Linked DNA regions of Desulforapulum autotrophicum HRM2. The protein of the gene in region 2 binds, or shares a complex with, the protein of the main gene of each other region. Links are inferred from orthologs where the notes say so. Each region holds a gene or a part of one and is shown on either strand. Other genes may lie near its edges.

Region 1 (3,183 bases), 1.0 Mb from region 2 along the record:
AAAAATCCATGACTAAAGTTTCCATACTTGACGGTACCATCCCCTTTGAAATCGTTGGACGGGCAGGTGCAGGTAGGGTTATGTTGAAACCGGCCTCTCCAGGTACGGGTGTCATTGCAGGTGGCGGCGTTCGCGCGGTTCTCGAGGCAGCGGGTGTTACCGATATTTTAACCAAATGTATCGGCACCAACAACACCCATAACGTTGTCAGAGCTACCATGGCCGGGCTGAAGTCACTTGAAACCAAGGATGAGGTTGCCAGACGACGCGGCCTTCGTCCTGAAGATATTTAGGAAGGGGCTTGAGATGTCAGGTAAACTAAAGATTACACAGGTCAGAAGCCTGGTGGGCCGCAATGAAAAACATCGAAGGATCGTACGGGCCCTTGGTTTGAAAAGAATGCATATGACGGTTGAGCATACGAATAACCCTGCAATCATGGGCATGGTTAAGAAGATTCCTCATCTGGTTACCGTGGAGGAGGTTTAAATGAAGCTACATGAACTCTCACCCTCAGAGGGGAGTCGTAAAAAAAGAAAACGTGTTGGAAGAGGCCCGGGATCAGGTATGGGCGGAACCTCAACCCGGGGAAACAAGGGCCACAACCAGCGGTCTGGTGGTGGAACAAGACCTGGTTTTGAAGGTGGTCAGATGCCCCTTCACCGCCGGTTGCCCAAGCGCGGATTTAAAAATATCCTTGCAAAAAGTATCCTTATCGTTAATCTTTCAGACCTTGACCGGTTTGAGGATAAGGCGGTTATTGATGTGGCCGCCCTTAAGCAGACTGGTCTGATCAAGGGCATGTTTGACAAGGTTAAGATCCTGGGTGACGGTGAGGTGTCCAAAGCCTTTACCTTTAAACAGTGTCTTGTCAGTAAAACCGCCAGGCAGAAGATCGAAGCCGCCGGTGGTTCCATAGAATTATAATCGAATCTGAGGCCTTATAAATGATTGAGCGCGGATACCAGAACATACTCAAACTTCCTGAACTGAAACGGAAGCTTTTGATCACATTTGCCTTGCTGTTTGTTTACCGTGTTGGGGTTCATGTTCCCACGCCGGGTATTGACGGAGCAGCACTTGCTTCGTTCTTCGATAATGCCAGGGGGACACTCTTTGCGATGTTCAACATGTTTTCAGGAGGGGCTCTGGACAGGCTCTCTGTGTTCGCACTGGGAATCATGCCCTACATCAGCGCATCAATTATTCTACAGCTGATGACGGTTGTAATCCCCCACCTTGAGCAGTTGTCCAAGGAAGGAGAACAGGGCAGAAAAAAGATCACCCAGTACACCCGGTATGGAACGGTTGTTTTGAGTCTGATCCAGGGATTTGGAATCAGTGTTGGCCTTGAAAGCATGACATCTCCTGCCGGGTCGCCCATTGTCATGTATCCCGGCTGGGAATTCAGGTTAATGACGGTTATCACCCTTACGGCAGGAACGGCCTTTATCATGTGGCTTGGTGAGCAGATCACGGAGCGGGGGATCGGCAACGGTATCTCCCTGATCATTTTTGCCGGTATTGTGGCAAGGATGCCCATAGCCATTGCCAATACCATGAGGCTTGTGTCAACCGGTGAGATGGGGGTGTTCTCCCTGATCATCCTGATTGTCCTGATGGTTGCCGTAGTGGCTGCCATTATCTTTTTTGAAACGGCCCAGCGTAGGATTCCGGTCCAGTATGCAAAACGGGTTGTCGGCAGAAAAATGTACGGAGGGCAGACCTCCCATCTCCCTTTGAAGATCAATACGGCTGGAGTTATCCCGCCTATCTTTGCCTCGTCCATTATCATGTTTCCGGCAACCCTGGCAAACTTCATTGATCTGCCCATGATGAAGACGGTTGCTGCGGCCATGAGTCCTGGAAGCATTGTTTACAATTTGATCTTTGTCGGTTTTATCATCTTTTTCTGTTTCTTTTACACGGCTGTCACCTTTAATCCCGATGATGTGGCTGAGAACATGAAGAAGAACGGTGGATATATCCCGGGCATCCGGCCGGGCAAACGCACGGCCGAGTATATTGACCGGGTGTTGACAAGGATCACTACCGGTGGAGCCGTTTATGTTTCCCTTGTGTGTGTGCTTCCCACCATGCTGATGACAAAATTCAATGTGCCCTTTTATTTTGGTGGGACTGCACTTCTCATTGTTGTCGGTGTATCCATTGATACGGTTTCCCAAATTGAATCCCACCTCATTACACGAAACTACGAAGGGTTTCTTGGAAAATCCGGCAGTGTCAAGTCCAGGCGATAGTACTGGCGTTTATGACATGGCGACAAACAATAGATATGCAAAGGAATTTTAAAAAATGGCAAAGGAAGAACCCATAAAGGTAGAAGGGACAGTGCTTGAAACGCTGCCCAATGCCATGTTCAAGGTTGAGCTTGAAAACAAGCATCAGCTCCTTGCACATATTTCGGGCAAGATGAGAATGCACTTTATCAAGATTCTGCCGGGTGACAAGGTTACTGTTGAAATGTCACCTTACGATCTGAGCCGGGGCAGGATTACATACCGCTATAAATAGACTAGGGTCTCCTAAAACAGTCGGGAGATTACCCAGGAGTATTATAAGATGAAAGTCAGAGCATCTGTTAAAAAAATTTGTAAAGATTGCAAGATCATTCGTAGGAAAGGTGTTATTCGGGTGATTTGTATAACTAAACGTCATAATCAGAGGCAGGGATAGGGGGTAAAAGCGTGGCACGAATTGCAGGCGTAGACTTACCAAGAAATAAACACGTGGAGATCGCTCTAACCTATATCTATGGGATCGGCAGAACACGATCCCAGCAGATACTGGAAAAGGTTGGGATCAATCCCACACTTAAATCCGATGCCCTGACAGAAGAGCAGGTCAATGATATCAGAAAGGTCATTGACAGCGATTTCAAGGTTGAGGGTGAACTAAGAACCCAGATTTCCATGAACATCAAGCGATTGATGGATTTGGGATGCTACCGTGGCCTTCGACATAGAAAATCTTTGCCGTGCCGTGGTCAGAGAACCAGCACCAATGCAAGGACCCGAAAAGGTCCTAAACGAGCTGCTGTCAAGAAGAAGAAGTAGGGATAATTTGGGTTAACTATGGCCCTACCAATCAGGAGGCATTGCGCATAATGGCGAAAAAGTCAAAAAAAACTGTTACCAAGAAACGGGTAAAGAAGAATATATC
Region 2 (3,467 bases):
TGGTCTGTTGGAGGACATACTCTTCGCCTTCGCCCATGACGGTCATCTTTTCCTGGAAAAAGGTATCCAGGTTTTTCTTTATGACCTCCGGATCTCCACCGCATTTTTCAACGGTTTCAGACCCGGTTTCGTGGTGCAAAATTGCATAGAGAACATGTTCAACGCAGACGTACTCGTGGCGTCTTTTTTTGGCTTCCCGAACGGCCGCTCCGAGGGTTGCACTAAGTTCCTTGCTTATCATGGCTACTCCTTCTCCATCGTGCTCTTTAAGGGGAATCCCTGCTCTCTTGCCAGGTGATGAACCGTATTTACCTTGGTCTCTGCAACTTCCCTTGTGTAAGACCCGCAAATACCCTTTCCCTGTTTATGTATATTAAGCATTATTATGGACGCTTTTTCAAGGGATTTTCCAAAAACCGTTATGAGAATCTGAACGACAAACTCCATGGTGGTGTAATCGTCATTGTGAAGAACAACCCTGTACATGGGAGGGTACCCTTCTTTTTTTTCAACTTTTGACGAAGTTCTCTGTTTTATTGAAGGTTCGTTAAGGCTCATGATTTCCTTAAGCCCCACAGCATTTTTTGTATTTTTTACCGCTGCCGCAGGGGCAGAGGTCGTTTCGCCCCACTTTTTCCTGGGCACGTTTAACGGGTTTTTTAACGTTTGAATCATCAGAATGGGAAAAAACCAGGTTTTCCTGCCTCGGTTTCTGAATGGGTTCAAGGGGTTCACTTTCGGCGATCTGGATTCTGAAAAAGATGCCAAGGGTTTCCTCTTTTATCCGTTCCACAAGGCCCTCAAACATCTCATATCCCTCTTTTTTGTAGAGAATCAGCGGGTTCTGCTGGGCATAACCCCTGAGGCCGATTCCCTCTTTGAGATGATCCATGTTGAGAAGATGGTCTTTCCAGAGGCTGTCAACGGTCTGGAGCATAATGTACCGTTCAAGGCGTTGGGTGTCAATGGGGCCCAGAAGGGACTCCTTGGCTTTATACGCGTCTATTGCGGTTGTTTCAATGAGTTCTCCCAGAGCGTCAGCGTCGATATCCTCGCACACCGCCGGGGAAAGATCGATTTCAAGGTTAAACTGTTTTTTAACGGTGTCCTTCAACCCCTCAAGGTCCCATTCCATTGGGTGCTGCTTGTCGTTTTTGTACATGGCGTGGATCTGCCATGCCTGGTCTTGAATCATATCCTTAAACAGGGTTGAAAGATCGGAGTCCGTGAGAATCTGGCGCCTCTGGCGGTAGATCACCTCTCTCTGCTGGTTCATGACATCATCATACTCAATCAGCTGTTTTCTGATCTCAAAGTTGTGCCCCTCGACCTTGGACTGGGCATTTTCAATGGCACGACTGATGAGGCCGTGCTCAATGGGTTCTCCCTCATCAATGCCCAGTTTGTTCATAATAGCGGTGATTCTATCTCCGCCAAAAATTCTGAGAAGATCATCCTCAAGGGAAAGGTAAAAGCGTGAGGATCCAGGATCTCCCTGGCGACCTGAACGGCCCCGCAACTGGTTGTCAATTCGCCTTGATTCATGGCGACTGGTACCAAGAATGTGTAGCCCCCCAAGTTCTTTTACTCCTTCCCCCAGAACAATATCAGTTCCCCGGCCTGCCATGTTGGTGGAAATGGTAACAGCCCCCCGCTGACCTGCATTAGCAACGATTTCAGCCTCTGCCTTGTGGTGCTTGGCATTGAGAACCGTGTGGGGAATGCCCCGTTTTTTCAGTTTGTCACTGATGTCTTCTGAAACGTCAATGGCGATGGTGCCCACAAGAACGGGCTGTCCCTTTTTATGCAGGGAGATGATTTCCTGGATGGCTGCCTGGTATTTTTCCTTCTGGGTCTTGTAGATTAAATCAGGAAAATCTTTTCTCACCATGGGTTTGTGGGTGGGGATGACCAGCACGTCAAGATCATATATTTTCTTGAACTCTGCTGCCTCGGTTTCGGCAGTACCGGTCATGCCGGAAAGTTTTTTGTACATCCTGAAAAAGTTCTGAAAGGTGACCGAGGCAAGGGTCTGATTCTCATTGGCGATCTTTACCCCCTCCTTTGCCTCCAGGGCCTGGTGAAGACCTTCGCTGTAGCGCCTTCCAGTCATTAACCGGCCGGTGAACTCGTCAACGATCACCACTTCGTCGTTTTTTACAATATAGTCCACATCCCGCTTGAACAGAGTGTGAGCTTTGATGGCTTGATTCAGGTGATGGAGGATTTCAATGTTTGAAGGATCGTAGAGGTTTTCAACCCCAAGCAGTTGTTCACCCAGGGCGACCCCCTCTTCGGTCAGGGTGGATGATTTTGCCTTTTCATCCACATTGTAGTGGATGTCCTTTTTAAAGGCTGAAATGATGGTGTCTGTCTGGGCGTAGAGGGTGGTGGATTTTTCCGCAGGTCCAGAAATGATCAGCGGTGTCCTTGCCTCATCAATTAGAATACTGTCCACCTCATCCACAATGGCGAAATTGAGTTCTTTCTGGGCAAGGGATTCCCGGTCAAATTTCATGTTGTCCCGAAGATAATCAAAACCGAACTCGTTGTTGGTTCCATAGGTGATGTCTGAAGCGTAGGCTTTTTTTCTTTCTTCATCGTTCAGATCGTGGACAATTATGCCGACGGAGAGATTCAAAAAGTTGTAGATGGTGCTCATCCATTCGGCATCACGCCTGGCAAGGTAGTCATTGACCGTAACAATGTGGACCCCTTTCCCGGAAAGGGCATTCAGGTAAGCGGGGAGGGTGGCGGCAAGGGTCTTTCCCTCACCGGTTTTCATCTCGGCAATAATGCCCTGGTGTAGGGCAATGCCTCCGATGAGCTGGGCATCAAAGTGGCGCATTTTTAAGGTCCGCCAGGAGGCTTCCCTTACCAGGGCAAAGGCTTCGCAAAGAAGGTCATCCAGGGTTTCACCATTGGCAAGTCTGAGTTTAAAGCTCGCCGTGGTCTCGGCCAGTTCATTGTCAGTGAGTTTCTGGAACCGGGGCTCAAGGGCATTGATCTTGTCAACCAGGGGTTGTAGCCTTTTTACTGCTCTTTCATTGCTTGAGCCAAACACTCGTGTAAGAAAATTGAGTACCATATGATTGCGTTACCTTCGATAATAGGGTTTATATGAAACTTCCACCGAAGCATTGCAATCAGAGGCGTTTCATTATTTTTTGTGGCCGGAGCCGATATCATGTTCCAGCCATGCTGGTTAGTTCGTTTTTGTTTTACTAAACATATAAGCACTATTTTTGAAAATTAAAATTATTTTTGCAAGAAAGATGCTGTTTGTAGAAAATGTTTCACGTTTCCTGGGAGGAAGGCAAAACTACATCATGGGGGGTATGGGGCATGGGGAGGCGGTTTCAATTCCTGGGGGTTCAGTTGACGATGTATTTTTCAGGATTCACAGGTGTACCGTTTATTCTGACCTCATAGTGAACGTGGGACCCTGTGCTTCGGCCGGTGTTGCC

The links.
Region 1: the proteins of secA (region 2) and secY are in contact, whole or in part, in a crystal structure (PDB 3DIN), measured with the Thermotoga maritima proteins. The link is inferred for Desulforapulum autotrophicum HRM2 from one-to-one orthologs. Residues at the interface, in WP_004082002.1 of Thermotoga maritima: Glu261, Ala262, Arg263, Lys300, Ala301, Arg302, Thr303, Ile304, Ile305, Leu323, Tyr324, Asp325, Pro326, Val329, Ser330, Tyr333, Ile336, Lys340, Phe345, Val349, Glu363, Phe364, Tyr374, Ser375, Gly376, Gly377, Glu393, Ile395, Thr482, Ser483; in WP_004081795.1 of Thermotoga maritima: Glu108, Gly109, Glu110, Glu111, Ala236, Glu237, Arg238, Arg239, Ile240, Thr241, Ile242, Gln243, Tyr244, Ala245, Arg246, Arg247, Val248, Thr249, Gly250, Arg251, Arg252, Val253, Tyr254, Gly256, Ala257, Ser258, Thr259, Tyr260, Leu261, Pro262.

The regions. Positions count from the first base shown.
Region 1 is NC_012108.1:4,064,935-4,068,117, reverse strand. What follows is about bases 249-3,104. They hold secY (preprotein translocase subunit SecY), read left to right. Parts: upstream 249-947; coding sequence 948-2,261; downstream 2,262-3,104. Other genes in these bases: rpsM (30S ribosomal protein S13), read left to right, coding at 2,709-3,077; rpmJ (50S ribosomal protein L36), read left to right, coding at 2,584-2,697; infA (translation initiation factor IF-1), read left to right, coding at 2,317-2,535; rplO (50S ribosomal protein L15), read left to right, coding at 490-927; rpmD (50S ribosomal protein L30), read left to right, coding at 307-489. Also shown: more of rpsE, read left to right, coding at 1-248; rpsK (30S ribosomal protein S11), read left to right, coding at 3,128-3,183. UniProt on the Escherichia coli protein: The central subunit of the protein translocation channel SecYEG. Consists of two halves formed by TMs 1-5 and 6-10.
Region 2 is NC_012108.1:3,040,857-3,044,323, reverse strand. What follows is about bases 328-3,467. They hold secA (preprotein translocase subunit SecA), read right to left. Parts: upstream 3,089-3,467; coding sequence 566-3,088; downstream 328-565. Other genes in these bases: HRM2_RS13190 (M23 family metallopeptidase), read right to left, coding at 3,375-3,467; clpS (ATP-dependent Clp protease adapter ClpS), read right to left, coding at 328-558. Also shown: ATP-dependent Clp protease ATP-binding subunit ClpA, read right to left, coding at 1-241; more of clpS, read right to left, coding at 244-327. UniProt on the Escherichia coli protein: Required for protein export, interacts with the SecYEG preprotein conducting channel.